Regions from separate parts of the Brucella intermedia LMG 3301 genome, predicted to be linked through region 1. Evidence: predicted binding sites of a transcription regulator. Region 1 holds the regulator's gene; the other holds the start of a gene.

Region 1 (15,420 bases):
ACGCCATATCCGGCCTGACTTCGCGGATACGCTCGATGAGGCGCACATATTCATCCGCCTTGTGACGGCGGTTCATCGCCTTGAGAATGCGGTCCGAGCCGGACTGTACCGGCAGATGCAGATAAGGCATCAGCTGGCGCAGGTCACGATGGGCGGCAATCAGGCTGTCATCCATGTCGCGCGGATGGCTGGTGGTGTAACGAAGGCGGGCAATCCCGGGAATGCGCGCCAGACGAAACAGAAGTTCGCCCAGGCCCCATTCGCGGCCATCGTCACCAGCGCCGTGCCAGGCATTCACGTTCTGGCCGAGCAGGGTCAGTTCGCGTACGCCGCTGTCGGCAAGGCGCTCGGCCTCCGCCACAATCTGCTTCACACTGCGCGAAACTTCCGAGCCGCGCGTATAGGGAACCACGCAGAAGGTACAGAACTTGTCGCAGCCCTCCTGCACGGTCAGGAACGCTGAAACACCGCGCTTGCGGGTCTCCTCGCGCCTCGGCGATGGCAGATGTTCAAATTTATCTTCGAGAGCGTATTCGGTCTCCACCACCTTTTCGCCGCTGCGAACCCGCGCAAGCGCATTGGGCAGGCGATGATAGGTCTGCGGCCCGATGACAAGATCGACATTCGGCGCACGGCGCAGGATTTCCTGTCCTTCCGCCTGCGCCACGCAGCCCGCAACGCCGATGGTCAGTTCCTTGCCATTCGCTTCGCGCGCATCTTTCATCTTGCGCAGACGGCCAAGTGCGGAATAGAGCTTTTCCGACGCTTTTTCACGAATATGGCAGGTATTGAGCAGAACCAGATCGGCATCATCCGGCGTATCGGTCGCGACATAGCCTTCCGCTGCAAGGCTGTCGGCCATGCGCTGGCTATCGTAGACGTTCATCTGGCAGCCATAGGTCTTTACGAAAACCTTGCGCGCATTCGGGCGCTCTGCCGCGGGGTCGAGTTCGGTGATATTGTCGCTCATGCGCGGCTATCTACAGCTTTTGTCGTCATTTTGGAAGGTGACAATCTGACGGCTGTCACTCTTCGGGGATATCACGCCCCAGCAATGCGCTTTGCAAAAGCGCGCGCACCCGGTTTTCCATTGTGCGAGCGAGCGCCTTGCGATCTGTCTCGGCGGTTACGACAATGGGTTCCCCGAAACGCACCTCGACGTCTATCGCGCCCTCGCGCAAGATGCCTTTGAGATGCGGCATCAGTTCAACATCGCCCGGCCACGACGCAATGGGGCGGAAATAGCGGCCCATCGCCATGCCGTGAACCCCCGTATAGGCGATCGCAACCGGCTGAACCATGACTTCAGGCACATTCGCTTCCTTGATCGCGGCGTGCGCGGCACCGAAAAGCGCCGTCTTGAAAGGCAGAACGCGATTGCCGTCCGATGTCGTGCCTTCGGCGAACAACACCATTGCGTCGTCGGTCGCCAGACGCCGCGCAATCTCCGACGTCTGCTCTCCGGTCTTGCCTCGCCGCTCGCGCTCCACGAAAACGGTACGCTGCAAGACGGCGAACATGCCGAAGACGGGCCAGTCGCGCACTTCCGATTTGGCGATGAAGGACACCTGTCCTACGGCCGACAGCACGACAATGTCGCTCCATGATGTATGATTGGCGACAAGGAGAAGCGGGCGGCCTTCGTGCATCTGGCCGACGGTCCTGATGCGGAAGCCGAAAAGCCGCGCCACGACGCGGTGGAAGAAGTTCGGCAGGCTGCGTTTCCAGCCGTTCTTCAGTTTCAAAAACAGATATTGCACCGGAATCAGCGACAGGCTCAGCGCAACCATGGCCGCGACGACCAGGAATATCCGGATCGCGCCGATCATGGCGCCCTCTTCAGGTCACGCCGCAAGATGAGGGCCGCCGAACGCCCATTCGCCGTTTCGTAATAGGCCGGACGGTCGCCGACTTTCCGGAAGCCGAGACGGCGGTAAAGCGCCTGCGCGGCGACATTGGCCTCGTCCACCTCGAGAAAAAGCGTTTCGGCCCGTTCCTGGTAGAGATGGCGCAGCACGGCATCCATGAGCGCGCGCCCCACGCCCTGCCGCTGCACGTCGCGCGCGACGGCGATGGTGAGGATTTCCGCTTCTCCTGCGACCAGACGGGCCAGCACGAAGCCGCACGCATCGTTCGGCTTGCCTTCCGCACGCGCCACAAAGCCGAACACAGTGTTTTCGCCAATCAGCGACCTGAAATCATCGGAGCTCCAGCCATGATGGAAGGCGGCGGCATGAATGCGCTGGATCGCATGGCTGTCCTGTGCGTTCAGCGGTTCTATCGAAACCTCCCTGCGACCGAAGCGGCCGAACGGCAAGCCCATCATCGGCTATTCCCCAGCGCTCTTCCGCGGCAGCGCAAACCCGACCTGTGGCTTTGCATCAGGCCCGCGCATGTAAAGCGGCTTCGGCGCATCCCCCGGCTGGCGCGAGCCAGCGAGACGCGCATAAACGCCGATTGTCGCGGTCGGCTCTGACGGGCCGAGTGCAAAACGTCCGCCAACCGCTTCATTGATTGAAACGGAAGCGGAACCCGCAAGAACCGTATTTTCCGCCTGGGAAGCGGCAAGGGCCTCTGCCTCGTCCCGTGACAGGACCAGAGGCTTATCGCCTGGCAAACCCTTCGCATCGAATGGTTGCGCATAAATTTCGCCGCGATGCGCGTCGAGGAGGACGAGCACCGGCTTTTCAGGGTTCGTGAGCCGGCTTTCAGCGGCCAGCGCTTCGAAGGCTGTGATGCCGAGCGCCGGAACGCCGAGGGCCAATGCAAAGCCGCGCGCCGCCGAAACGCCGATACGCACGCCGGTAAACGATCCCGGCCCGATATTGATCGCCACGCGATCCATGTCGCTGAGCGATAGTTTCGCCTCCGTCAAAGCGCGTTCTATATAGGTCATCAATACTTCCGCGTGTCCTTTGCCGATGTTTTCGCTCACATCGGCAAGCACGAGATCGCCATCGGAATCGTAGACGGCAACGGAACACCACGAAGCGGCAGTATCAAGCGCGAGTATTTTCATGCGCAACCGGGTAAATCAGATTTCGCGCTGCGACAAGCCGCAACTTGGTGCAAGCCCAATCGGTCCCGTTTTTTAACCGACCCACGGAACAAAATCTGTCGGCATGCATTTTCCCACCGGGTGCGGGAATGTTTTGCGTTGCCTTGAAGGTAACGAAGGCCCCTCCGGCAATCGAGCCTTGTAAGGATCTGGCGGGTTCGTTTGTGTTGGAACAGCTGCCCACGACCATGAGCGACATTCTCCCAGTCTCTCCTAGCCGGATCGAGCAAAAGGATGTGAGGATAAAATGCCCCAGAAGTCGATGCATGCAACCCGCAACGATCTTCCTTCCAACACGAAGACGACAATGATCGCGCTGCTTAACGAAAACCTCGCCGCGACAATCGATCTTGCCCTCATCACCAAGCAGGCTCACTGGAATCTCAAGGGGCCGCAATTCATCGCCGTTCATGAAATGCTCGATGGCTTTCGCAACGATCTCGACGAACATGTCGATACGATTGCCGAGCGCGCCGTACAGATCGGCGGCACGGCCTACGGCACGACGCAGGTGGTTGCCAAGGAAAGCAAGCTCAAACCTTATCCGACCGACATCTATGCCGTTCACGACCATCTGCTGGCATTGATCGAGCGCTATGGCGATGTTGCCAACCTGCTGCGCAAGTCGATCAAGGACGCGGATGAAGCGGGAGACGACGATACGGCTGACATCTTTACCGCCGCGTCCCGCAGCCTCGACAAGGCGCTGTGGTTCCTCGAGGCCCATGTTCAGGAAACGAACTGATATGAGAGCCTGACGGCCTGGCAACCGTCGTTTCTATAAAGGCCGGGAAATCCCGGCCTTTTTTGTCTGGCTATACTCAGTTAGCCCATTCGCCGCCGCGCATCACCGGCTCGCGGGTTCCGTCCGCGTTGATGCCGTCGACGTTGATCTGGCCGGAGCCGATCATCCAGTCGATATGGATAAGGCTCGCGTTGCCGCCCTGCGTCTTGATCTGTTCCGGCGTCAGCTTCGCTCCGTCGATAAAGCATTTGGAATAGCACTGGCCGAGCGCGATATGACTTGCTGCGTTTTCATCGAACAGGGTGTTGTAGAACAAAAGCCCACTCTGCGAGATCGGCGAGGAATGCGGCACCAGCGCCACTTCGCCCAGATGACGGGCGCCTTCATCCGTATCCAGCACCTTGTTGAGAACCTCTTCACCACGGCTCGCCCTGGCCTCGATAATCCGCCCGCCCTCAAAGCGAACCGCGATATTCTCGATCAAGGTGCCCTGATGCGACAAAGGCTTGGTGCTGGTCACATGGCCTTCGACACGAAGAGCGTGGGGCGTCGTAAACACTTCCTCCGTCGGGATGTTCGGATTGCAGGTGATGCCGTTTTTCGCAGTGGACGCGCCGCCGTGCCATTCATGGCCGTCGGCAAGCCCAACAGTCAGATCAGTGTTCGGCCCCTTGAAATGCAGGGCGCTATAAGCCTTGCCGTTCAGGAAGCGGGTGCGGGTACGAAGTGCTGCATTATGTGCAGCCCAGGCGCCGACCGGATCATCGACATCGACGCGCGACGCCGCGAAGATCGCCTCGGCCAGCTTGCGGGTCGCAACATCTTCCGCGTCGTTTGGAAACATGAGCTGCGCCCATGCCGGATTGGGATAGGAGATGATGTTCCAGTTGATGTCGAAACCGGCGATCTTTTCCAGCGCCGGCTGATAGGCCTTTGAATTGGCGCGGTTGGCGCGTGAAACCTTGGCCGGGTCCTGGCTTGAAAGCAGCATCGGATTGTCGGCTGCGATGGCCAGACGGGCAGCGCCGTCCGAATAGGCCTTTGCCATGCCTTCATAAAGCCAGCTTGCCGCACGGTCGAAACTCGCATCCGATGCATTCTCGTACCGGGCAAGCGCCATTTCATCATCCGCGAAGAACGGCGTTACCAGCCCGGCTCCGGCCTTGTAAGCATGCTTGGCGATGAGGCGCACCAGCGGCAGCGCCACGACCGGCGCGGTGATGACGAGATCCTGCCCCTCGCGCAATTGCAGACCGACACGAACGGCGACTTCCGCAAGACGTTCAAGTTTCACCGGATCGATGACTGGGTTCAGCTGTTCAGGAGCCATGGGTGGAAGACCTCTTTGGATATGGAATCACCGACAGTTTATCAGACGGCATAATTTCACCACCTTTTTTCCTGCCTTTACGCTATAGTATTCACGCGGTCAGTTGCAGAAGAAAGCAGACAGCAATGAATAAGAAAGTGCTTATCTTACTGGGCATTACCGGCCTTCTGACCGGCTGCGTAACGATGACGCCCGAACAGCGCCGTGCAGCTGACGAACAGACCTGCCAAAGCTATGGTTTCAAACCCAGGACCGACGCTTTCGCCAATTGCCTCATGCGGCTCGATCTCGATCGCAGGGCCGACAGGCGCGCCTGGCAGAATCAGGTCGATTTCTATGATGCTCCGATGGTGATCTATCGTCCGGTCTATCGGCCCTGACGCCTTCGCTGAAAACAACTGCAATCTGCCATTGAAATCAAAACGCCGGTCGGATTGGACCAGACCGGCGTTGCAGAGCATCCGATTATAAGCGCTTCTTAGAGCGGAGCTTCGGGACGGTCCTGGGAGAGAAGAAGCGCGCCGATTGCGTCAGCCTGCTTCTGGCTCGCCGGAGCATAGCCAAGCGAGGTCGGCTGCGGGGCCGTGGTATCGAATTGCGGCTGGTAGGACGCCATCTGCATATGCTGTTCCTGCTGGGGGGCCGCAACACCGCGATGACGCACTAGACGGTCACTGCGCGCCTGAGGACCGACGCCGCTGTTCTGGTCTGCGCTTTGAGCCTTGGAAGCCTCCGCCAGTGCCACCTGAACAGTCGGTTCCGTTCCCGGAACCGGACCGGTCTGCGGCAGGGTCACATCATAAGATGGATCCTGCGGAACAGAAGGCGATTGCGGCGAATATGCGAGGGCAAGATTGTATGGCTCCTGCGGGACCGGGTTCTGCAGCGAGCCATCGCGGTTGCGCTTTTCATAGAAGGAATTGCCACCGGCGACGAGCACATAGTGCATGTTGTTGTAAGGGAACCTCAGGCCCGCCGTATGGAAGAACATGGCGTTCTTGAGTTTCGGATGGCGCTGCCCCTTCAACACTGCATCGGCAGTCGCCTGAACATCAGGCAGCGCCCTGGAATCCATCCTGCGGGTGAGGACGCCCGGCGCAAACTGGTTCTTCTGGCCAACGACGCCGCAAATCGTATCGGGATAACGGCCCGATGCGAGACGGTTCATGACGACCGTGCCGACAGCGAGAAGCCCGTCGGGGCTGGACCGGTTCGATTCGAAGAACATCGCGCGCTCAAGGCATTCCTTGTCACGCGCTGTGTAGGTGTAGGTCTTCACGCCATTGACGGATTTGACGTGGCTTGCCGCCGTCTTTTCCGAATTGGCTTTTCCCGTGGTTCCGGTCGTCGTGCATCCGGTGACCACGAAAGGCGCAACCACCAGCCCGACAAGAACGGGCAATTTCCACTTCGCGGCGCGCGTCAATGGCTCAATCTCATGTTAGGACCCTTAACTGATCCAGTCATTCGTTCAGGCAGACACATCCGGAATGATGCGCGCGAACGTCTGACTGCGGTGCAAGTCAAAGAGGACGAAGATCAAAATCGTACGTCCTACTGTCGCTCAATCGAATTCAAGGTTTTGGAATTTTTAGGCCAAAAAAAGGCGAAGGGTCAAATCCCAACGATGCAGGCAGCGGTCATACAGCCTGAAACGAAATCCGAATCGAGAGTGCGAATATGCCTACAAGCCCTTTAAATATATTAATAATTTATTAACGAGAATTACGAATTCAGATAAGGCATTGATTTAATGCGATACAAATTCCCGCAATACACGCCATATCGCTGCCTTAATTCGCTTTTGCTTGGATGGTTTCTCCATCACGTCCGCGCTGCTTCGAATGATCTGCAAAAATTCTGTTTCCCATGGGTTCCGTGGGTTGTCGTCAACTTTGGAAACAGATTTGTAACATCGCGTGAAAATGCGTGATTGGCGCGCAGTTTTGGTCGGGCCTATGCGAATCGGATCAACGTTGCCGCAGGCTGATCATCCGCAAACGGCCCGCCACGATGAAAATGGCGGGCCGATCAGGAGCTATATCTGAGAGTTTGAATGACGGTGTCGATCAACCGAAAGAATAACCGGCACCGCGAACGGTGCGGATCGGATCGAGCGCGCGACCGACATTGATCGCCTTGCGCAGCCGTCCGACGTGGACGTCCACCGTGCGATCGTCCACATAGATGTCCGGACCCCAGACGCCATCCAGAAGCTGGCTGCGCGAGAAGACACGGCCGGGCGACATCATGAAATATTCGAGCAGTCGGAATTCAGTCGGTCCGAGACGGACCTCCTTTTCCTTGCGGTAAACCCGATGCTGCTGACGGTCCAGAACAAGGTCGCCCACTTTCAGCACATGCGAAAGAATGCTCGGATTGGACCGGCGCAGCATCGCCTTGACGCGCGCCAGAAGTTCCGGCGTCGAAAACGGCTTTACCACATAATCGTCGGCGCCGACGCTCAACCCGCGGACGCGTTCGCTTTCCTCGCCACGCGCCGTCAGCATGATGATCGGCAGGCGCTCGGTTTCCGGCCATTGGCGCAGGCGGCGGCACAATTCGATGCCCGAAACCCCTGGCAGCATCCAGTCCAGAATAAGCAAATCCGGCACATTCTCGCGCAATGCGATTTCGGCCTCGTCGCCGCGCAGCATGGTATCGACCTGGTAGCCCTCTGCCTCAAGATTATAGCGAAGCAGCACGCTCAGCGCCTCTTCGTCTTCTACCACAGCGATTTTGGGTGCCTGTGACATCCAGTATTTCCCTATCCAAATGCGGCGGGCGGTGGATACAATCCCCCCAATCGACCGCGTGCCGCCGCGCTATTCACTCATTCTCAGCCGTCGGACTCGGGATCACTCCAGGTCCGGTCGGATGCAGTTCAGGGTTTACGCGCCTCATCCACGACAATACCGTGGCTCAGGTCTTCCTTGGGCCGCTCAGCCGGCATTTGCAGGCCGGTCACGATGTAATAAACGGTCTCCGCGATGTTGGTCGCGTGATCGCCGATACGCTCGATATTCTTGGCGCAGAACAGAAGATGCGTGCAGGCGGAAATATTGCGCGGATCTTCCATCATGTAGGTCAGCAATTCGCGGAACAGTGACGTGTACATGGCATCGATCTCATCATCGCGGTCACGGACGACATTGATCTGCTGCACCGAGCGCGACGCATAAGCGTCGAGCACGTCCTTGAGCTGGGTCAGCGCCAGTTCGGCCAGCGTTTCCAGACCACGATAGAGCTTTACCGGCTGACGCGATTCCGAAACGGCGGCAACACGCTTGGCAATGTTCTTGCCCAGATCGCCAACGCGCTCCAGGTCGGCGGAGATGCGGATCGAACCGATGATCTCGCGCAGGTCCACGGCCATGGGCTGGCGCTTGGCGATGATCATCACGGCCTTGTCGTCGATCTCGCGCTCGCTGGCGTCGAGGATGAGATCGTCGGAGATGACGCGCTGTGCGAGCGCGTTGTCCGCATTGACGATAGCGGCGACCGACTGCTCGACCATACGTTCCGCATGTCCGCCCATTTCGGCGATCTTGTGGGTGAGAAACTTCAATTCCTCATCGTAGGAGCGAACGGTATGCTGAGACGGCATAGTAGACCTCGTAATATAAATTGCGGGGAAGCCGCACTGTCTGTTGAAACGCAGTTCCGGATCAGCCGAAGCGTCCGGTGATATAGTCCTGCGTGCGCTTTTCGGTCGGCGCGGTGAACATGGTTTCCGTGTCGCCCACTTCGACCAGATTGCCGAGGTGGAACATGGCTGTGCGTTGCGAAACGCGCGCGGCCTGCTGCATGGAGTGCGTGACGATCACGATCGTATAGTTCTGGCGCAGTTCGTCGATCAGCTCTTCCACCTTCGCGGTTGCAATCGGGTCGAGCGCCGAGCACGGTTCGTCCATGAGGATGACTTCCGGGCTGACCGCAATCGCGCGCGCAATGCAAAGACGCTGCTGCTGGCCACCGGAAAGACCGGTGCCCGCATCGTGCAGACGATCCTTCACTTCCTCGAACAGGCTCGCCTTCTTCAGGCTCGTTACGACGATTTCCTCCAGATCGGCCTTGGTGCGGGCGAGACCGTGGATGCGTGGGCCGTAAGCGACGTTTTCATAGATCGACTTGGGGAACGGATTCGGCTTCTGGAACACCATGCCGACGCGGGCCCGCAGTTCGACGACATCGATCTTCGGATCGTAGATGTCCTCGTTGTCGAGCGTGATCTTGCCGCCGACCTTGCAGCCTTCAATCGTATCGTTCATGCGGTTGAGCGAACGCAGGAAGGTAGACTTGCCGCAACCGGAAGGGCCGATCAGCGCTGTGACCATCTTTTCCTGGATTTCCAGATCGACGTCGAACAGAGCCTGCTTCTCCCCATAAAACACGCAGACCTTGTCGCCGCGCATCTTTATGGAACTGGCGTTGGCGTTCATTTTTTCTCCTACGGCTTTCTCGAGAGATCGTTCAGTCATCAGGTTCATAGCTTTCGACTCCCGTTTACCAGCGGCGCTCGAAGCGGCGGCGCAGAATGATTGCTGCAATATTCATCACGGCAAGGAACAGAAGCAGGACGATGATAGCGCCTGACGTGCGTTCCACAAAGGCTCGTTCTGCTTCGTTTGCCCACATATAGATCTGCACCGGCAAAGCAGTCGCCGGTTCCATCGGCGTTGACGGTACGTCGGCGACGAAGGGCCACCATGCCGATCAGCAGAAGCGGCGCGGTTTCACCAAGCGCATGGGCAAGGCCGATGATCGTGCCGGTCAGGATGCCGGGTGCGGCAAGCGGCAGGACATGGTGGAAGACCATCTGCGTTTTCGACGCGCCGAGGCCAAGGGCCGCGGAACGGATCGATGGCGGCACGGCGCGAAGCGCGGCGCGGGTCGCGATGATGATGGTTGGCAGCGTCATCAATGTCAGCACCAGACCACCGACCAGCGAGGCGGAGCGCGGCAGGCCGAAGAAGTTGATGAACACCGCAAGCCCGAGCAGGCCGAACACGATGGACGGGACCGCCGCCAGATTGTTGATGTTCACCTCGATCATGTCGGTGAAGCGGTTCTTCTTGGCGAACTCTTCCAGATAGATCGAAGCAGCAACACCGATCGGCAGGGAAAGGCCGAGAACGATGAGCATCATGTAGAGCGAACCGACCAATGCCACCCCGAGACCGGAGGTTTCCGGACGGCTGGATGCGCCGAAGGTGAAGAGGCCCGTATTGAAGGACTCCTTCATCACGCCTTCTTCCGAAAGCGTCCTCATCCATCCCACCTGACGGTCCGAAACCTTGCGATTCGCCTCCGGTACCGAAAGATCGATCTGCCCCTTGAAGGCGGAATCGATGTCCGCGCCCGCCAGAACCGGAACGACCTGTGTCGTGCCGATGAGCGAGGGGTTGTTCATCACGATCTCGCGCAGCTGAATGCGCACGCCGTCCGAATAGAAACGGCCAAGGTCCCGCATTGCTGGTCGATCTGTCGTCGAAACACCAAGCTTTTCAGCCAGAGCGTTGCGCACCAGCAGCGGATAATTGGCCGTGATCAGCACATTCGGATCGGCCGCGCGCTTGTTGCCCGGATCGATCACGCTCTCTTCAAGCTTTACCGGCAGATAAAGCGTCGTCTGCCAGAAGGCGGTATAGCCCTTGGAGAAAACCGAGAACAGGAGCGCGCACAGGAAGAATACGCCGATGGCAATCGCAGCAATACCGTAATAGCGGAAGCGACGTTCGGCAGCGTAGCGGCGTTTCAGTCCGATATCGCGACGCGTCGGCTGTGCCGCGGCGCCGCTGGCATTAAAGGTCGTATCGGTCATTATTCGTACTGCTCCCGGTACTTGCGCACGATGTGCAGCGCAAAGATGTTCATGATCAGCGTCAGGACGAAAAGCGTGATGCCGAGTGCAAAGGCCACCAGCGTCTGCGGCGAATTGAACTCAAGATCGCCGGTCAGCTGGTTGACGATCTTCACCGTGATGGTGGTCATCGCCTCGAAGGGATTGATGTTGATGCGCGCCGCAACACCTGCCGCCAGAACCACGATCATGGTTTCGCCGATGGCGCGCGAGGCAGTCATCAGAAGTGCGCCCACGATGCCCGGCAATGCCGCCGGAAGGACCACCCGCTTGATGGTTTCGGAACGGGTCGCGCCGAGACCAAGCGAGCCGTCGCGCAACGCACGCGGCACGGCAGTGATGATGTCATCGGAAAGCGAGGATACGAACGGGATCAGCATCACGCCCATGACAAGACCGGCGGTCAGAACGCTCTGCGCCATGATGAAACCCTGCCCGCCAGCAATGGCGATGGACAGATCGCGCAGGAAAGGTCCGACGGTCACGAGCGCAAAGAAGCCGTAGACGATGCTGGGAATACCGGCCAGAAGCTCCAGAACCGGCTTGACCACGGTGCGCACGCGCGGCGAAGCATATTCGGCCATGTAGATGGCGGAGAACAATCCGACCGGAACCGCGAACAGCATGGCCACGAATGCGATATAGAGCGTGCCTGCCAGAAGCGGGATAAGACCGAACTGGCCAGTCTCGCCGCCCGAACCGGCAGCGGCAAAGCGCGGGTCCCACACCGTGCCGAAGAAGAAGTCCCACGGCGAAACGGACTGGAAGAAGCTGATGGTCTGGAACAGCATCGAGCAGATGATGCCGATGGTCGTCAGGATGGCGATGCCGGAGGCTGCAATCAGCCCCCAGAGAACGATCCGCTCGACATTGTTGCGTGCGCGCATGCGCCGGCTGATCGTGGAGAGGCCGAAAATCAGGCCCGCCACGGCGATCACCAGGGAAACAGCCGAACCGATGGTGTGCGTGAGGGCCGTTGCCTTTTTCAGGTAAAGCGCGATCGGCACCATATAGTCCTGGCCCTCGGTCGCGAGCGCCACGCCCTTTGCCCCCAGAAGCGTGCGGGCGTCCTGATAGTTCGACGGGAAATTTTCAAGTTCGGCAGGCGTCAGCCGGTCAAGCCCGCTGGCAAGACCGCGAACCATGCCGAGTTGCAGGCTGCGATTGGTGAAGGACCCTTCCTCAACGGCATCCGGCAAGCGGGCGGTCGCACTGTGATCCAGATAAACCGACGTTCCTACGGCCCATATTGCGAGGAACAGAACCGCAGGCAATGCTGAAACGAGGAAAACCCACCAGCCATGATAATGCGGGCGGGAATGCATTTTCTCGGTCGGCGAGGCTTTTGCGGAAGCAGACTGCGCCTTGTCCAGTGCAACGGCACGCTGGCGGCCTATGAAGAATCCGATCAGCCCGATTGCAACGATACTGACGAGAACCAGAAAGAAGGACATTCAATTTCCCCGGTTGCCCTGATGAATGCGGATGGCGTTGAGGTGCAGCTTCCACCCATGCCGTTCCACGCGAATGCGCCTGTCATAATACAAAGGCGCGAAAGGAGAAGAACGCGGAGATTCCTCATCCCCGCGTTCCACAGATCAAAACTTACTTCGCAGCCAACGTCTTGCCTTCGGAGAAAGCAGCGCGCTGTGCTTCACGTTCTGCATCCGGGGCCGGAACCAGACCATATTCGGCGAGCGGGCCGTCAGGACCGATCATCTGGTCGTTGAGGAAGAACTCAACATATTCCTTGAGGCCGGGGATAACGCCGAGATGCGCCTTCTTCACGTAGAAGAACAGCGGACGGGACACCGGATACTCACCCGAAGCAACCGTTGCAGCCGAGGGAGTAACGTCGTTGACGGTGGCAACCTTCAGCTTGTCGGCATTGTTTTCGAAGAAATAGAGGCCGAAAACGCCAACGCCGGTCTTGTTGGAGTCGATGCGGGCCAGCGTTTCAGCATAGTCGCCATCGATGTCGACAGCCTTGCCGTCCTTGCGCACTGCGATACAGGCGGAAGCGGCTGCCTTGTCGTCGAGGCCGGTCTTCTTGATTTCGTCCAGAGCGCCGGAGTGCTTGCAGCCGTCAGCCAGAACCTTTTCTTCAAAGACTTCGCGGGTGCCGTGCTTTTCGCCCGGGATGTAGGCAGCAATGTCCCAATCCGGCAGGTTCGGGTTGACCTGGTTCCACTTGGTGTTCGGATTGTCGACCAGCTTGCCGTCCACGACGAGCTTGGCTGCGAGCGCCTTGTAGACGTCTTCCGGCTTCAGCTTCCAATCCGGACCCTTGGCGTCGGTCGCAAAGACGATGCCGTCATAGCCGAAGCGAACTTCCTGAACGTCCTTGACGCCGGCGTCGATGCACGACTTCAGTTCCGAGTCCTTCATGGCGCGCGATGCATTGGCGATGTCGATGGTGTTCTCACCGACGCCCTTGCAGAATTCCTTGATACCTGCGCCCGAACCGCCCGATTCAACAACCGGCGTCTTGAAGTTCGGGAAGGTTTCACCGAAGGTTTCGGCGACGATTTTTGCATAAGGCAGAACGGTCGAGGAACCGGCAACCTGAATCTGATCGCGCGCCTGGGCGGCGGAAACCGACATAACGGCAGCGATGGCGAGCGCTGCGGTCGAGGAAATCATCTTGTTCATGAGCTGCGGCTCCTGTTGTAAAAGACATATGACGATGTGGCGTCGTTAGCCCTCTACGCGCTCTATATTACATTCATATGACACTATTGTTACAGGTTTGTATCAGAGCCGCTTGCCAGTGATTTTGTGGGGTTTTGCCGCGCCTTGAACCGGCAAAGAATAATGCGGCGTTCGTCCACCGCTTGAGTGTCGGTTTCGTATGATCGACCGGCCACCGAATAACGGCTCCCAATTTCCAGCCAATTTACCCAGCCGCCTCTCCCGACCTATGCTTTGAACGACAAAGTGACAAAACAAGGTTTCCGCAGTGACCTATCCACGTCTGTTCAACCTCGTCTGGATAATTGCGCTCGCGAGCTCCCTATCGCAGTCCCATGCTCAAAGCCGTGTGCTCACCATTGCTACCGAAGGATATTTTCGGCCCTATAATCTCACGCAGTCCGATGGCACGCTCGACGGCTATGAGGTCGAGCTGGGCCAGCACCTTTGCCAGACGATGAAAGTCGAATGCAATTTTATCGCCATTCCCTTCGACGCCATCATAACAAGCCTGCAGATTGGCAAAGCCGATGCTGTGATGGGAGCGCTGTCAGCAACAAAAGCGCGTGAGAAAGTCATCGATTTCTCCGTATCCTACGGCCGCACGCCGCAAGTCTTCGCCACCCTGCGCGACGGTCCGTACAGCAAGCTGCCTCACATGGAGGAGAATCTGGACCTTTCGGACAATAAGCATGAAACGGAGCAAGCCCTTCAAGATGTGAATACCGCGATAAAGGGAGCGACCGTCGGTGTCGTGGGTGGATCGATAGCCCAATCTCTGATCAATGCATATTTCAGAGAAGGAACCACTATCCGCGAGTATAAAACCGCCGAGCAGGTCGATCTCGATCTCGCAAACGGACGCATCGACATGCAGGTCACCGCCCGATCCTATCTGAACACGATACAGAAGACGCAGGCCTATTCCAACGTCGTCATGACCGGGCCGCTTTTCAAAGGCGGCCTGCTCGGACGCGGGGTCGCTGTCGGTCTGCGCAAGGACGAAGCTGATCTCAAGCGCCAATTCGATTCTGCAATCATGGCGGCCAAGGCCGATGGCACTATCAAAAGGCTATCCGAAAAATGGTTCGGGTTCGACGTGACCCCGTAGGTGATTAGAACGGGACGCCTTTAAGTTGAGTCATTACCCGGTCTAAACTCACTCGTTCGGGCGAGACAACACATAGGCGGCAGAACCCAGCATGAACAGCGTTACCGCTGTTGCCAGCAACCAGCCGGGTTTGGCGCCCCACCAGAAAAGGCCATATCCGAATGCCATGCCAAGACAGGCGTAGAGCTTGGCGCGCGGCGGAATGGCACCACGCTCGCGCCATTTTATGACCAGCGGTCCGAAACGTTGATCCGCGAGCAACCGGGCCTCGATCTTCGGCGACGACCGCGCGAAGAACCATGCAGCAAAAATGATGAAGATCGTTGTCGGCATGACCGGCAGGAAGGCCCCCACAATGCCAAGTCCGAGCATGAGAAAGCCGAGGCAAAGATAGACGATCCGCTTGCTCGCCGAGATTGCGGGCGAAGCGGCGTCGATCCTGTCTTTTTCCGGGTGGTCCTGCATGGCGTTCCGTCGTCTGGTCTGAACGCTTATAGCAGGAATTCAACGCTTTCGTGCAGGGTGATAGCAGTCAAAGAAACGTCATCTCACCCTCTTTCGGGCCTGTGGATAACTTTCAAAGTTCGACAAGAGCTTCTCGAGCACAGTCAGAAATTGCAAT
Region 2 (15,420 bases), 1.7 Mb from region 1:
CAATGTGCCGCGCGGACGCATCATCAAGGACGACACGATTGCCGAGATCGCCCAGCAGCAACCGCGCGACGCGGAAGCGCTTGGACGTCTTCGTTCCATCCCCAAGGGCTGGGAGCGTTCCGCTCAGGCTGCCGGTCTGGTCGCTGCGATCCAGTCGGCGCTTGAAATCCCCAAGGAAGACCTGCCGAAATTGCCAAAGCAGTCGCATTCGCCGGAAGGCAGCGCAGCGGCAGCCGATATCCTCAAGGTCCTGCTCAAGCTTGTGACAGAGGAACACGGCGTCGCGGCAAAGATCGTGGCGAGTTCCGACGACATCGACAAGATCGCCGCGGAAGGCGACAATGCAAACGTGCCTGCCCTGCATGGCTGGCGCCGCGAGGTTTTCGGTCAGAAAGCTCTCGATCTCATCGACGGCAAGATCGGCATCAAGTTCGAGAACCGGCGGATAAGGGCGGTGGAGTTAGGGCAATAAGGCAGTAAGGCAGTAAGGCAGTATGTGAATGCTCGCGCTGAACATACTGCCTTCCTGCCCTACTCGCTTACTGCCTTATTCCCTTGTCCCCTCAATCGCGCCGTCGCCGACCGCGAAATAGATGTTCTTGCCCGTCAGTTTCGCCAGTTGCTGCAACCGGCCTTCGGGGCGGTCTGAAATCAGATCGGCGAGATCGCCGGGGACGACCAGCGCAATCCCGTTTTCTTCCTCGCGCCAGAAAAGACGCGGGATGACGCCCGGCATCGAAGCCGACAGAAGGTAGACCACGCGCAGAAGCGCCCCGAGCAGTTTGGCCCGTTCGCGCAGACGCGGTGTGGCGAGCTGCATGATCTCCGGTGCGATTTCGTCCTCGATCAGCCCTTCGTGACGATAGTAATTGGCAAGCGCCATGAAGGAACGTCCTTTATGGTCGATGCCGCCGAACGAGCCATGGGCGATGATGTTCAGCGCCTGCGAGCCGCGATAATCGGGATGCGCGCGCCAGCTTATGTCGGCCACGAGACAGGCGGCCTGCCTGTAGCGCGCCTCGTCATCGGTTTCGTCAAAACCGAGTACCGGCAGGGACAATGTCGTCCACGTCGCCAGCTCACGGGCATGGCGCGGAGAGCGCGAGCGCAGAATGGAAAACTCTTCCGCCGAGGCCAGGAGCGGATCGAGAAGCTGCTCGTTCTTGGGCAATAGCGAATAAAGATAGCCTTCGCGCACGCCGAGCGCCGAGAAAACGATCTTGGAAGGCTTCATCAGGCGGATCGTCTCAAGCAGCACCGTCGCGCCGTAGGACAAGAGCTGGCGGCGGTTCTTCGAAACTGCCTCGATGCCGCGCATCGTGTCGAGATTGCCCTTGGCGACGCGCTTCAGGAAGCTTTGTGCCTCCACCGGGTTCATCTCGTAGCCGTGCATGACGTGCAGCGGATAATTCTTCGCCGTCATATGCAGCTTGGCAAGGTTACGCCACGTGCCGCCTACGGCATAGAAAACCTGTCCCTGATGAGCTTTCAGAAGCGTCGCCTTCGCCAGTTCCGCGCGCGCAATCTTCGTCGCCTCGGGCAGTTTCTCGTTGGACATATCCTGCAAGCGCAGGCCGCCGAGCGGCAAGGTGATCCCCTCGCCCACCTCGTGGTCATCCACGGCGACCAGTTCTAGGCTGCCGCCGCCAAGGTCGCCCGTCACGCCCTTCGGCTTGTAGAAGCCGGAAATGATGCCGAGCGCCGAATAATAGGCTTCTTCCTTGCCGGACAATACCTCGATGTGCCGGCCAAGAATGGCTTCCGCCTGAGCGATGAAGTCGGGGCCGTTCTTCGCTTCACGCGCGGCGGCAGTCGCCAGCGCATGAATGGAAACCGCGCCCGCCTGTTCGGCCAGGGCGCGAAAACGTTTCAGCGCGCGAAGCGCCGCCTCAACGGATTTCTCGTTGAGCTTGCCGGTCTTTGCGAGGCCTTTGCCAAGGCCGCAGAGAATCTTTTCGTTGAAAAGCACCGTCGGCGAACGGACGATGCCTTCATAAATGACGACACGGATCGAGTTCGAGCCAATGTCGATGACCGCAACGGGTTTCAGCCCCTTGAGGCGGCCTTGTGCTACAGCTGGACTCATGCAGTCGTTTTTCTTTCCGCCTGCGCACGCTTGCGATGCGCGATAAGGCGGGGGGCCGAAGACTTCAGCGACTTTCCGCGACCCGACAGGCTAGGATTGGTCATGAAATATTCCTGCGCGTTGAAAGCTTCCTCTCCTGCCTCTTTTTCTATCCGGCGAGAGGTGCCGTCCGCAAGTAGCTGATAGCTCTGTTGGTTATCAATTATGTTGGCAAACATGATTTGCGACAGGATTTGCTGATGCACTGTGGCATTTGTGATCGGAACGAGGGTCTCCACGCGGCGATCAAGGTTGCGCGGCATCATGTCGGCGGAACCGATATAGACGATTGCCTTGTCGGAGGGCAGGTCGTTGCCGTTTCCGAAGCAGAAAACGCGGCTATGCTCCAGAAAACGCCCGACAATCGACTTGGCGCGGATATTGTCCGAGAGCCCCGGAACGCCGGGACGCAGGCAGCAGATGCCGCGCACGACGAGATCGATCTGCACGCCAGCCTGGCTCGCCATGTAGAGCGCGTCAATTATCTGTGGATCGACCAGCGCGTTCATCTTCATCCAGATCGCAGCCGGACGTCCAGCCTTCGCATGCGCCACCTCATCCTCGATGTGCTTGAGGATTCGGGCGCGCAGCGTGAAGGGTGAAATCGCGATCTTCATTTCCTCGGCAGGCTGGGCATAGCCGGTAATGAAATTGAAGATATGCGCCACATCGCGCGCAATATCCGCATCCGAGGTGAAGAACGACAGGTCGGTATAGATGCGCGCCGTGATCGGATGATAATTGCCGGTGCCCAGATGCACATAGGAGCGCAGCTTCTGGTCTTCACGGCGCACCACGAGCGACATTTTGGCGTGTGTTTTCAACTCGATGAAGCCGAACACCACCTGAACGCCCGCGCGTTCCAGATCGCGCGCCCAGCGAATGTTGGCTTCCTCATCGAAACGGGCTTTCAGCTCCACCAGCGCCGTCACCGACTTGCCTGCCTCGGCTGCATCGACCAGCGCGCGCACGATCGGGCTGTCGTTGGAAGTGCGGTAAAGCGTCTGCTTGATGGCCAGCACGTCCGGGTCGGCTGCGGCCTGCCGCAGGAACTGCACCACAACGTCGAAGGATTCATAGGGATGATGGACCACGATGTCCTTTTCGCGAATCGCAGCGAAGCAATCGCCGCCATGTTCGCGAATGCGCTCGGGGAAGCGCGGATTGTAGGACACGAATTTCAGGTCTTCACGCGGGATCGAAACGATCTCCGAAATCATGTTCAACGCCAGCAGGCCTTCGTGCACGCTGATCCGGTTTTCCGAAACGCCCAGTTCCGTCGCCACGAATATGCGCAACGCTTCGGGCATTTCGCCGTCGAACTCGATGCGGATCACCTGACCGCGGCGGCGGCGCTTCAACGCCGTTTCAAAGAGACGAACCAGATCCTCGGCCTCTTCTTCCACTTCGATATCGCTGTCGCGGATGATGCGGAACGTACCGGCGCCACGCACTTCATAACCGGGGAAAAGCCGCCCGATGAACAGGCTCACCGCATCCTCGATGGTGATGAAACGATAGTCGTTGGTCTGCTCGGTCGGCAGTTGGATAAAGCGCTTCAGCGCGACCGGAATGCGCAGGAGCGCGGTCATCGGATGATTGTCGGCGCGGCGCGCAAGCTGCAACGCGATGGAGAAGCCAAGATTCGGAATGAACGGGAACGGGTGCGCAGGATCGATGGAGAGCGGCGTCAGGACCGGGAAAATCGTTTCGAGGAAGTGGTTTTCAAGCCATTCCTTTTCGGGCCGGGAAAGCGCGGAGGGGCGGACGATCTCGATGCTTTCCTGTTCCAGTTCCTCGCGTAGCGCGCGCAGACGCCCCTGCTGTTCTTCCTGCAGCCGCCCCACTTCGTCCAGAACGAAATCGAGCTGTTCCTGCGGCGTGCGCCCATCGGCACTGCGCAGCGCCACGCCAGCACGCACCTGTGCGGCAAGTCCGGCGATGCGAACCATGAAGAACTCATCGAGATTGGCGGCGGAGATGGACAGGAAGCGCAGGCGTTCGAGCAGAGGCTGGCGCATGTTTGCGGCTTCTTCGAGAACGCGGCGGTTGAACTGCAACCAGGAAAACTCGCGGTTCACGAAGCGGTCGGCGCTCTGCATCAGTTCGCCGTTCAAAGCTTTGTGAACCTCGGGGTCCGCTTCCATATCGGGAACGACGGTTGGGTTGGGGGCCAGTCCGGCTGTCATCTCGTGGTTCCCGCCTTCGGTCACGCTGGGGGTTTCGCTCGCCATAACGCTGTTTTCGCTCATGTTTCCTGTCCCGACCGCCACCGGAACATTCCGGCTCCGTCTGTCTGTTTCTCCGCGCATCCTGATCGAAAATTGCTTCGCACTTTTCCGGACGCTCGATAAGCCTATGGCTGTCATATGACAGTTTGATAGCAAATAGCTTGAAATGTCCTCAGAATTGATGAAAACGCTTCCGGAAACAAGACTTTCGCGGTACACGCATGCCAATGTCCAGCATGATCCTGTCCGGCACCCGGCGCAAGACCATGCCCATACCGCCCATCGACCAGAACCGGAGCATGTTATGTCCGATCACATCATTCCTCACTTTCAGAACGACGCCGGCCATGCTGCCATCGAAATCGGCGTGAAGGAATTCATGTGCGTCGGTGCCAACCCGCCTTTCGATCATCCGCACGTGTTTCTCGACATGGGCGATGAAAGCGAAGCCGTTTGCCCGTATTGCTCGACGCTCTATCGCTACAATGCAGAGCTCCATGCCGACGAAACCGTTCCGGCTGGCTGCGCCTACGAAGCACCTGCCGATAAGGCAGCCTGATCACGGCTGTTGATCCGGGCCGAACTCCGGATGGTCTCACCGACATGAGCAGAGGGCGCATATTGATTGCCGGGGCCGGAGTTGCCGGCCTGTCGGCAGCGCTGGAACTGGCAGCACGCGGCTGGAACGTCCGGCTCGTCGAAAAGGCAGAAACCCTTTCGGAAGTCGGCGCTGGCCTGCAACTTGCCCCCAATGCAATGCGCCACCTGCAACGGCTCGGCGTGGCCGACCGTCTTTCCACCCAGGCTGTCACGCCGGAAGCGCTCTACCTCATGGACGGGCGCAAGGCGCGCGCACTGATGGAAATGAAGCTCGGCGACAAGGCCCGCCAGCGCTGGCACCATCCCTACGCCGTGTGCCATCGCGCCGACCTGCAATTGGCACTGCTCGACGCCTGCCGCGAACAGCCGGGCATCGAGATCAGCCTCGGCGCAGAAATCACAGATCATCACGTCGAGAACGGGACCGTTGTGGCCACCGTCCGCCTTGGCAATTCCGAAGAGCCTGCCGACGCTGCCTATCTGATCGCCTGCGACGGGGTCTGGTCGGCTGAACGATCCAAGGCAGGTTTCAGCAAGGCGCGGTTCAGCGGGCATATTGCGTGGCGCACGACGCTTGCCGCCAGCGCCCTGCCCGCTTCCTTCCTCAACGCCATGCCGGAACGCAAAGCCGTCTCAGCCTGGCTCGGCAACAAGGCGCATTTCATCGCCTATCCGGTCAAGGGCGGCAGTTTCTTCAATTTCGTTGCCATCACGACCGGCGAGAATCCCGGTGAAGTCTGGTCCAGAACCGGCGACCTCGCGCGTCTGCGCTCCATCTACGCCGATTGGGGCGCGCCCGTTCGCGACGTGCTGGCGGCTGCCGATGAGTGGACCTACTGGCCGCTTTTTGAAATGCCGGATGCTCAATTCGTCGGGCCGGACCGGACGATTTTTCTCGGCGACGCATCGCACGCGGTCACGCCTTTTGCGGCGCAGGGCGCTGCCATGGCGATCGAGGATGCGGCGGCGCTGGCGCAGGCGCTGGACGGCAGCGACCGCGAAGCCGGGCTGAGGCGCTTCGATGCGGTCCGCAAGGAGCGGATCGCTGCGGTCGCCAAACGGGGCCAGCTCAACAGGTTTGCCTATCACGCCACCGGTATTTTTGCGCTTGGCCGCAACACGCTCTTCGCCCTGCGCAGCCCGGACAGCTTCCTCAAGGATCTGGACTGGCTTTATGGCTATGACGCTATTGCGGCCATGCGGGACCAAGGCAGGTCCTGACCCTAGGCCGCGTCGCGTGCGGCTTCCAGCGCTGCAACATCGATCTTGACCATCTTCATCATGGCATCGGCGACGCGCTGGCGCACGTCCGGCGGACCGTCCTGCAGGATATCCAGCAGCATGTCCGGCACGATCTGCCACGAAAACCCGTATTTGTCGGTCAGCCAGCTGCATTCCATCGGCGAGCCGCCTTCCAGCAGCTTTTCCCAGAACGCATCCACTTCCGCCTGGTCCCTGCATCGCACGATCAGCGAACTTGCCGGTGAAAACTTGAACTGGGGTCCGCCGTTCAGGCCGCATATTTTTTGCCCGTCGAGCGTAAAGTTCACCACAACCGGCTGGTTCTCGTTTTGCTGATGGCCATGCCTGAAACGGATGGCCCCGTCGATCGAAGCCGGTCTTCCGCACGCGCGGAAGACCGAAACATAGTGGTTGGCGGCTTCTTCAGCATTTCCGTCGAACCAGAGACAAATCGTCAAACCTGACATTTTCTCCTCCATTGTCCGGGGTAGTCATTCTCCCGAATGCTAGCCCATGACCTTTTTGGCTTCTTCCATGTCCATCCACATGATCTCCCAGATATGGCCGTCGAGATCCTCGAAGCTGCGTCCATACATGAAGCCGTAATCCTGCTTCGGGCCGGGGTCGGCCTTTCCGCCAGCGTTGACCGCCTTCTCCACAGTCGCATCCACTTCGGCCTTGCTTTCCGCCGACAGACAGACCAGCACCTCGCTGACCGTGTTGGCATCGGCGATCTTCTTCGGCGTGAACTGGCTGAACTTGTCGTGATCGAGGATCATCACGTGGATCGTATCCGAAAAGACCATGCCGGAAGCCGTTTCGTCCGAGAACATTGGGTTCCGGGTGGCGCCGATGGCTTCGTAGAAGTTTGTCGACTTCGCGACATTCTTCACAGGCAGGTTCACGAAAATCATTTTCGGCATGGGATTTCCTCCGTTGGTGGGCCGGCGGCCCGCTCCTGTTTTTTCGATTATCTATCGCCTGCCCGGTTCCCCGGCGATAACAAGGTCGAGCCTTCCGGCGCAGAACTCACGCAATTGGCATCGGAAGAACTCAAAGTTCGCTTGTACATAATGGCATATAAGTTATAATTAGCAACCATGAAGTTAGAAAAAATAACCAACTCGCAAAAACCATCGGCGAAGCGCAGCTATGACGATGCTTGTGCGGCGGCCCATGCCCTTGATTTGATTGGGGAACGCTGGTCGCTTCTGGTGATGCGCGAATTGATGTTCGGCCCCAAACGCTTCAGTGATTTGCGGGCTGACCTGCCGGGCGTGAGCGCCAATGTCCTCACGCAACGCCTTGAAGGGCTGGAAGAAGCAGGCATTCTTTGCAAGAAAAAACTGCCCCCTCCCGCCTCGGTCCAGGTCTATGAGTTGACCGAGTGGGGTTATGAGAGCGAACCTATTCTCCAGACACTGGGCCGATGGGCGGCGCGCTCGCCGAAACATGATCCCAACCTGCCGATTTCGACCGTTTCCTTCCTGCTTTCGCTGCGGACCATGATCGATCATGACAGGGCTGCGGGCCTGCGGGCGGTGATCGGCCTTTGTCTGGAGGCGGAAGACTTCACGGCTCATCTTGACGATTCCGGGGTTCGGATCGAACGCGGCGCGGCGCAGGAATATGACCTGCATTTCGAAAGTTCACCGCGTATGCTCGCCGCTGCCATCTATGGCGGGCAACCTCTTTCGGCGCTGGAAAGCGCCAGTGTTCTCAAGGTCATGGGCGACCGCGCGCTTGCAGAAAAATTCGTGACGCTGTTCCCGCTTCCCGACAAGGCCCCACTGCCTGAATAAGATATGCAACTTTTTGGTTGCTTATTTCGCCCTTACCCCTATATTGGCAACCATGAAGTTGCCAATTACGGAGGATGCAATCATGACCGTTGAAAGCAATACCGACCGCATTGTGAAGACTGTGGACATCCGCGCGGGGATTGACCGCGTATGGCGCGCCCTCACCGACCATGAAGAATTCGGGAGCTGGTTCCAGGTCAAGCTCGACGGCCCGTTCATCGTCGGCACCAGGTCGACCGGACACATCACCTATCCGGGTTTCGAGCATGAACCGTGGGAATCCTTCATCAAGGAAATGAAGGCTCCGTCCTATTTTGCCTTCACATGGCATCCTTACGCGGTGGACCACAGCATTGACTATTCCAAGGAGCCGCCGACCCTGGTGGAGTTCAGGCTGGAACCGATCGAGGCGGGAACGCGGCTGACGGTGATCGAAAGCGGTTTCGATGCCCTGCCCGCAGAACGCCGGCCGCTGGCGCTGCGGATGAACGAAGGCGGCTGGGAGGAACAGGTCGGCAACATCAAGAGACACGCCGAAAATGGACGATAGGCCAGAAATGACCGGCACGGACATGTCCATGGTTTTCGCAGCGCTTGCCGATCCAACCCGGCTGGCGCTCATCGAGACCCTGAGCGACGGCGAAAGCCGCTCGATCGTGGTTCTGTCGCAGAATGGCAGCATCACCCGGCAGGCCGTCACCAAGCACCTGTCCGTGCTGGAGCAGGCAAATCTGGTCGAACGCGAAAAGGTCGGCCGGGAAAGCCGGTTTCGGCTGCATCCCGCCCCGCTTGTCGACGCCCGCGCCTATCTCGCGAGCGTTTCCAGCCAGTGGGACGGTGCACTCCAGCGCCTGCGCCGGTTTGTCGAAGATTAGGGTTGCCTGAACAGAAGCGACGAAGTGCCCTTCACGAAGCCAAGCTTCTCGTAGAAGGGCACAAGCCGATCCGGGCAGTAAAGCTCGAAGCTTTTCACGCGCTTCAGCTTTTCATGGTGGAGTATGCGCTCCACAAGGGCCTGTCCGAGGCCCTGCCCGCGATAATCTTCGGCCACAATGACATCGAAGATCATCGCCTTGAAGGTGAAATCGCTCAGCACGCGCGCAAAACCCGCAATACGGTCATTGCCATCAGACAGAACAACAGCAGGTCGCAATGGGCCAGCATATGGGTGACGTCTTCCAAGCTGCGCTCCCTGGTCCCATTCGTTGCAATAGAATGTGTGGAACTCCTGATAGCGCTCGGCTGGAAGCTCTTCGATCCATTGAATATTCGTCACAATGCCCCCTGCTGTTCTCGTAAAAACACCCGCCGGCGGACCGGCGGGTGTTTTAATTTCGAGCGATGAGCCTGATCAGTGCAGGATCTGGCTGAGGAACAGCTTGGTGCGTTCGTGCTGCGGATTGTCGAAGAACTCGTCCGGCGAGTTCTGCTCGACGATCTGGCCCTGATCCATGAAGATCACGCGGTTGGCGACCTGACGGGCAAAGCCCATTTCGTGCGTCACGCAGATCATGGTCATGCCTTCGGCGGCAAGGCTCACCATCGTATCCAGCACTTCCTTGACCATTTCCGGGTCGAGAGCCGATGTCGGCTCGTCGAACAGCATGACTTTCGGGTTCATGCACAGTGCGCGCGCAATGGCGACGCGCTGCTGCTGGCCGCCGGAAAGCTGGCCCGGATATTTGTTGGCCTGTTCGGGAATCTTCACACGGGCCAGATAATGCATGGCGATTTCTTCCGCCTGCTTCTTCGGCATCTTGCGCACCCAGATCGGCGCCAGCGTGCAGTTTTCCAGAATCGTCAGGTGCGGGAAGAGGTTGAAGTGCTGGAACACCATGCCTACTTCGCGGCGCACTTCGTCGATCTTCTTCAGGTCATTGGTCAGCTCGATGTTGTCGACGACGATCTTGCCCTTCTGGTGTTCTTCCAGACGGTTGATGCAGCGGATCATGGTCGACTTGCCCGAGCCCGACGGGCCGGCCACAACGATGCGCTCGCCGCGCATGACCTTCAGATTGATGTCGCGCAGAACGTGGAACTCCCCGTACCACTTGTGCATGTTGGTGATTTCGATGGCGACATCGGTTTTGGAAACCTGCATCTTTGAACGGTCAACTTCCACTCCGAGCTCGGATTGCGGGAGGGCGCTTTGTGCACTCATTTCCATTATTCCCTTTATTCTTATCGTTTATGACCCGTATCGAGGCGTCGTTCCATGAATATAGAGTATCGCGACATTGCGAAACAGAAAATCCAGAAAACGAAGCCCGCAAAGATCAGACCAGTAGCAGGCGTCTGTGGAGAAGCCCAGTTAGCGTCGGCGAAGTTCTGACGGACGATGCCCAACAGGTCGAACATGCCGATGATGTAGACAAGGCTCGTATCCTTGAAGAGACCGATGAAGGTGTTGACGATTCCCGGAATGACCAGCTTCAGCGCCTGCGGCAGGATGATCAGTCCCGTTTTCTGCCAGTAGCTGAGGCCAAGCGCATCCGCGCCTTCATACTGCCCGCGCGGAATGGCCTGGAGGCCGCCGCGCACCACTTCCGCCATATAGGCCGAAGCGAAAAGCGCCACGCCGATCAAGGCACGCAGCAACTTGTCGAAAGTCACGCCCGGCGGCAGGAACAGGGGCAGCATGACGCTGGCCATGAATAGCACCGTCACCAGCGGAACGCCGCGCACCATTTCGATGAAGATGATCGAGAACGCCCTGATGACCGGCAGCTTTGAACGCCGTCCGAGCGCCAGCACGATCCCCAGCGGCAGCGACACGGCGATGCCGACAAAGGACAGGACAAGCGTGACCAGCAGCCCGCCCCACAGCGGCGTTTCCACATAGGGAAGGCCGAACCAGCCGCCGACCAGCAGGAAGAAGGCGACAATCGGAAAGACGAAGAAGAACAGGATCGCGTTGAGCCCCTTCTTCGGCGCCTTCGGAATCAGGAGCGGCACCAGAAGAACGGCGAAGATCAGCGCCGTCAGGTTGACGCGCCAGCGCTCCGAAATCGGATAGCGGCCATAGAGAAACTGCTCGTATTTCGCATTCACGAAAGCCCAGCATGCGCCCGACCAGCCTTCCGGCTGTGCGCCGCCCTGCGCGACGGTGAGGCAGGCGGTGCGATCCGCACCGGTCCACACGGCCTTGACGAACAGCCATTCGATGATCGGCGGAAGAAACCAGGCCACGACCAGCAGGCCGAGAATGGTCAGCGCCGCATCGACGGGCGTTGCGAACAGGTTGACGCGCAGCCAGTGGGAAAGCCCCTGCACCGAGCGCGGTGGCGCTTCGCCATCCACCATCTGCGTGCGTACATATTGGAGATCTGCGTTTTCCATTGTCATCTCTCCACCAGCGCCATCTTGGCATTGAACCAGTTCATGAGGCCCGAGGTAATCAGGCTGATGCCGAGATAGATCACCATCCAGATCGCCACGACCTCGACCGATTGACCCGTCTGGTTGAGGATCGTTCCGCCGACGGCGACAAGATCGGGATAGCCGATGGCGATTGCGAGCGACGAGTTCTTGATAAGGTTCAGATACTGGCTCGACAGCGGCGGGATGATGATGCGCAGCGCCTGCGGCACAATGATGAGGCGCATCGTCTGGCCGGGACGCAGGCCAACGGCATAGGCCGCTTCCGTCTGCCCCTTGTTGACGCCCAGAACACCGGCGCGGACCGTCTCAGCGATGAAGGACGCGGTGTAGAAGGACAGCGCCAGGAACAGGGCGAGGAACTCCGGCTTGACCTGCGCACCGCCGGTCAGATTGAAGGTCCCCAGTTTCGGCAAATCGAACGAGATCGGAAAGCCGGTCGCGATCAGCGCCAGGACGGGCAGGCCGATGATGAGCGCCGCCGCCACGCGTATCGTGTGGAAAGGCTGGCCCGTCGCCATCTGGCGGCGCTTTGCCCAGCGCGCAATGACGATCGAAGCCACGATGCCGATGAGCAGCGCCACGGGCAGAAGCCATGCCCCCTCGCCCCATACCGGCGCGGGCATGAAGAAGCCGCGATTGTTCATGTATGTGCCGAGCGGCAGGGCGATGCTGTCGCGAGCCTGCGGCAGCACCGAAAGCACGCCGAAATACCAGAAGAAGATGACGAGCAGCGGAGGAATGTTGCGGAAGACTTCGACATAGACCGTGCAGATCTTGCGGATCAGCCAGTTGCGCGAAAGCCGCCCGATACCGACCAGAAATCCGATGATTGAAGCCGTCACGACACCGAGCGCGGCGACGTAAAGCGTATTCATCAGGCCGACCAGAAAGGCCCGGCCATAGTTCGAGTCGCTGCTGTATTGAATGAGCGTCTGACTGATATCAAAACCGGCGCGGCCACTGAGGAAACCGAAACCGGACGCGATGTTCGCACGCTGCAAATTGGTGACCGTGTTGCCCACGATCCAGTAGATTGCCCCGATGACCACCCCGAAGACGATCACCTGATAGAAGATGCCGCGAACCCGCGGATCATACAGGAGCGAGGTTCCGCCGCTATCTTGGCGGCGTTCAGTTGCAGAATAGGAAGCCATATGTTTCCTGTGCCTCTCGGCTGACAGCATCAAACCCGAAAAATTGACTTGGCCGCCTTTGCGGGCAACGCCTGAAATCGGAATATCGAATGCCGAACCGTTCGGTCCTGCCGTTCCTGTCCGGGCTCGGTTCGAGCCTTCGAGGACTGCAAGACGCGGTTGAATTCCAAAAAGCAGCTTGTCAGCATCCTATGCCCGGCAGATGCGGGATCGACAGCAAACGGACAAACTGCAAAGCCGACAAATCCGGCGGGCGCTGCTGCACCCGCCGATGATCAGTCCGGAGAGTAATGCCCGTCAGCGGACGGGGATGCCATATTGCAGGCCGCCCTTGTTCCACTGGGCATTGATGCCGCGTGCAATCTTGAGCGGGCTGCCGGAGCCGATGTTACGCTCGAAAATTTCGCCGTAATTGCCGACGCCCTTGATGATCTTCACCACCCAATCGTTCTCGAGACCGAGATCGGTGCCGATCTTGGTGTCCGCTTCCACGCCGAGAAGACGCTTGATGTCCGGGTTGTCAGACTTCTTCATCTCTTCGACATTGGCCTGCGTGATGCCATATTCCTCGGCGTTGAGCAGCGCGTTGTGCACCCAGCGAACGACGTCCGTCCACTTGGAATCGCCCTGACGAACGGTCAGGCCGAACGGCTCCTTGGAGATGATTTCCGGCAGGATGACATGATCGTCGGGATTGGCGAGCGCCAGACGAACGCCGTAAAGGCTGGACTGGTCGGTCGTATAGGCGTCGCAACGGCCGGAATCGTAAGCGGCGTTCGCTTCTTCGATCTTTTCGAAGACCACCGGATTATATTCCATCTTGTTGGCGCGGAAATAGTCGGCCATGTTCATTTCGGTCGTCGTACCGGCCTGAACGCAGATGGAAGCGCCGGAAAGCTGCAATGCGGAATTGATGCCCGACAGCTTCTTCGAATTGATCATGAAGCCCTGACCATCGAAGTAATTGATGCCGGCAAAATCGAGGCCGAGCGCAGTGTCGCGGCTGATGGTCCAGGTCGTGTTACGGATCAGGACGTCGATTTCGCCTGACTGCAGGGCCGTGAAGCGCTCCTTGGCGTTGAGCGGCGTAAACTTCACCTTCGCCGGATCACCGAAAATCGCAGAAGCCACGGCACGGCAATAATCTACGTCGAAGCCGGACCACTCACCCTTGTCGTTGGGGGAAGAGAATCCAAGCAGACCCGTATTAACGCCGCACTGTAGAAAACCTTTCGCCTTCACATCGGAAAGCGTGTCAGCGGATGCTCCCGAAGCTACGCAAAACAGCGCCGCCGCACCCAATACACCCGTCATAAGAGTTTTTTTCATCTGGCCTGCAACCTTTTTCGTTCCCTGGAGAGCGCCGGACCTATGGCCCATGGCGTCTCTTGTTGCTTTATTTTTTGCATAAACCCGTTGGATAAGTCGCGTGACCTCCCAAGCCCATGCCCTACAACAGCTTGCCCTCGCCCGAGACCGCTATCCGGTCTTCAATTTTTCTTTTGAGCGCAGTGACAAACCTGTCGCCTTCACGGGTCTTATCGAAGGCGAAATTTTGTCTTTGGTCAAGGCTTTAACGCAGGCGAGCGAAAAGGCTTTCAAAAAAGATGAGGGAGAAATATTCGAAAATTTACACGATTTCCCGATTTCTGGGTAGGAAGGTCGTCGGGTGCAGCCCACATTGCACGCGAGGACGGAGCACAGGTTTTTTCAAATAAACACAGATTGTTAGGCAGTACTACCATACCAGATGGGCCGCGATTCCGGCAATTTCCGGTAGAAATCAGACGCGCGGCATCGTGCTTTCGTCGTCCAGAGAAAAAATAATATTTCGCGTGGCCATATAGCGAGCCACCCACCAGGTCGTGACGAATCCGATTGTCAGACCGGCGACCACATCCGTGGGGTAGTGCGCCCCGGCTGCGAGCCTGCTTATTCCGAAGAGAATGCAGATCATAACGGTAAGGATGCGCCAGCGCGGCAGGAATATCCAGAGCGAAACCATCATGACGCCAGCCATCATGGAATGGCCGGAAGGGAAGCTTTCATAGAGGAACTGGCCCTTGAAAGGCGAGAAATAGGCTGCGCCGACGTCATCGAGCAGGAACGGGCGTGCCCGGCCAATCGCGAGCTTGCCGATTTCGACCGGCACACTTGCGACGATGATCGAGGTCAGGATGAGCGTTGCCCAGCCGTGGAGCTTCACCAGCCACGCTCTGGCGCCGGAACGCAATTTCGGTGAGAGCAGTATCGCCGTGGCGAGCCATACGACGATGCCGATTGCAAGCCATACGACGGTGCGAATCGCATCCGTTACCGTCCGCAGGAGCTGCATGATGAAATTGGTGCTTTGCGCGGTCACGCGAATGATGTCCGCATCCCACAGATGCAGCACGAGAATGATGAAGGGCAGAAGCACGACGATTGCTGTCATTTCCAGCGTCCACGAGGACGGCGCGCCCTTATAGGCCGGACGCAGAAGAGCTTGAAGGAGTTCCAGCGCTGCGCGAAAGGGATAAAGAAAAGTGCTTCCCGTGCCTGACGCCGCCATACTGAAATGTCCTTTCACAAGCTTATTACGCAACAAATGGCACGCGAGGTTGCATCCGGAACGCGCGCATCCTATCCAAGTATTCAAAATTTCCGCCGCAGACGGAATCGCAGATCTTTTTGCCGCAGCCGACCTTGATGCGACCCGGCAGAATCCTCTCTTTCGAGAATCGGCAGGCGAGAATCAGCGGGATAGCATGCAACATGGTCTGGAGGCATTTTCGTGACTAAGCAGCAGGTCAAGACAGAGAAGCTGGGTATAAACACGCGTCTCGCCCACGACGGTTATCAGCCGCGCGACTATCATGGCTTCGTGAACCCACCCGTTGTCCGTG

The links. Region 1 encodes PhoB, which activates phosphate uptake and scavenging genes when phosphate is short. Its sites were predicted from a motif close to TGTCATNNANCTGTCAT; they were not measured.
Region 2: the regulator PhoB is predicted to act here: its motif matches at 4,484-4,500, upstream of OINT_RS03900 (RNA degradosome polyphosphate kinase).

The regions. Positions count from the first base shown of each region.
Region 1 covers NZ_ACQA01000001.1:2,544,560-2,559,979, reverse strand. Annotated here, with positions in the region: gene miaB (tRNA (N6-isopentenyl adenosine(37)-C2)-methylthiotransferase MiaB) at 1-970, opposite strand, end outside; gene olsA (lyso-ornithine lipid O-acyltransferase) at 1,026-1,829, opposite strand; gene rimI (ribosomal protein S18-alanine N-acetyltransferase) at 1,826-2,326, opposite strand; gene tsaB (tRNA (adenosine(37)-N6)-threonylcarbamoyltransferase complex dimerization subunit type 1 TsaB) at 2,330-3,019, opposite strand; gene dps (DNA starvation/stationary phase protection protein Dps) at 3,306-3,803, shown strand; gene OINT_RS12275 (aminopeptidase) at 3,880-5,133, opposite strand; gene OINT_RS12270 (hypothetical protein) at 5,259-5,513, shown strand; gene OINT_RS12265 (cell wall hydrolase) at 5,612-6,559, opposite strand; gene phoB (phosphate regulon transcriptional regulator PhoB) at 7,203-7,889, opposite strand; gene phoU (phosphate signaling complex protein PhoU) at 8,018-8,740, opposite strand; gene pstB (phosphate ABC transporter ATP-binding protein PstB) at 8,802-9,575, opposite strand; partial or broken gene pstA (phosphate ABC transporter permease PstA) at 9,640-10,957, opposite strand; gene pstC (phosphate ABC transporter permease subunit PstC) at 10,957-12,450, opposite strand; gene OINT_RS12235 (PstS family phosphate ABC transporter substrate-binding protein) at 12,602-13,648, opposite strand; gene OINT_RS12230 (transporter substrate-binding domain-containing protein) at 13,956-14,798, shown strand; gene OINT_RS12225 (YbaN family protein) at 14,847-15,263, opposite strand.
Region 2 covers NZ_ACQA01000001.1:814,143-829,562, reverse strand. Annotated here, with positions in the region: gene rnd (ribonuclease D) at 1-472, shown strand, start outside; gene ppx (exopolyphosphatase) at 548-2,086, opposite strand; gene OINT_RS03900 (RNA degradosome polyphosphate kinase) at 2,083-4,314, opposite strand; gene OINT_RS03895 (zinc-finger domain-containing protein) at 4,661-4,915, shown strand; gene OINT_RS03890 (FAD-binding protein) at 4,960-6,177, shown strand; gene OINT_RS03885 (VOC family protein) at 6,180-6,665, opposite strand; gene OINT_RS03880 (VOC family protein) at 6,705-7,121, opposite strand; gene OINT_RS03875 (winged helix-turn-helix transcriptional regulator) at 7,299-8,000, shown strand; gene OINT_RS03870 (SRPBCC family protein) at 8,083-8,550, shown strand; gene OINT_RS03865 (ArsR/SmtB family transcription factor) at 8,558-8,875, shown strand; gene OINT_RS03860 (GNAT family N-acetyltransferase) at 8,872-9,276, opposite strand; gene OINT_RS03855 (amino acid ABC transporter ATP-binding protein) at 9,352-10,161, opposite strand; gene OINT_RS03850 (amino acid ABC transporter permease) at 10,182-11,339, opposite strand; gene OINT_RS03845 (amino acid ABC transporter permease) at 11,342-12,535, opposite strand; gene OINT_RS03840 (amino acid ABC transporter substrate-binding protein) at 12,833-13,864, opposite strand; gene OINT_RS03835 (hypothetical protein) at 13,965-14,192, shown strand; gene lpxE (lipid A 1-phosphatase LpxE) at 14,319-15,086, opposite strand; gene OINT_RS03825 (cystathionine beta-lyase) at 15,309-15,420, shown strand, end outside.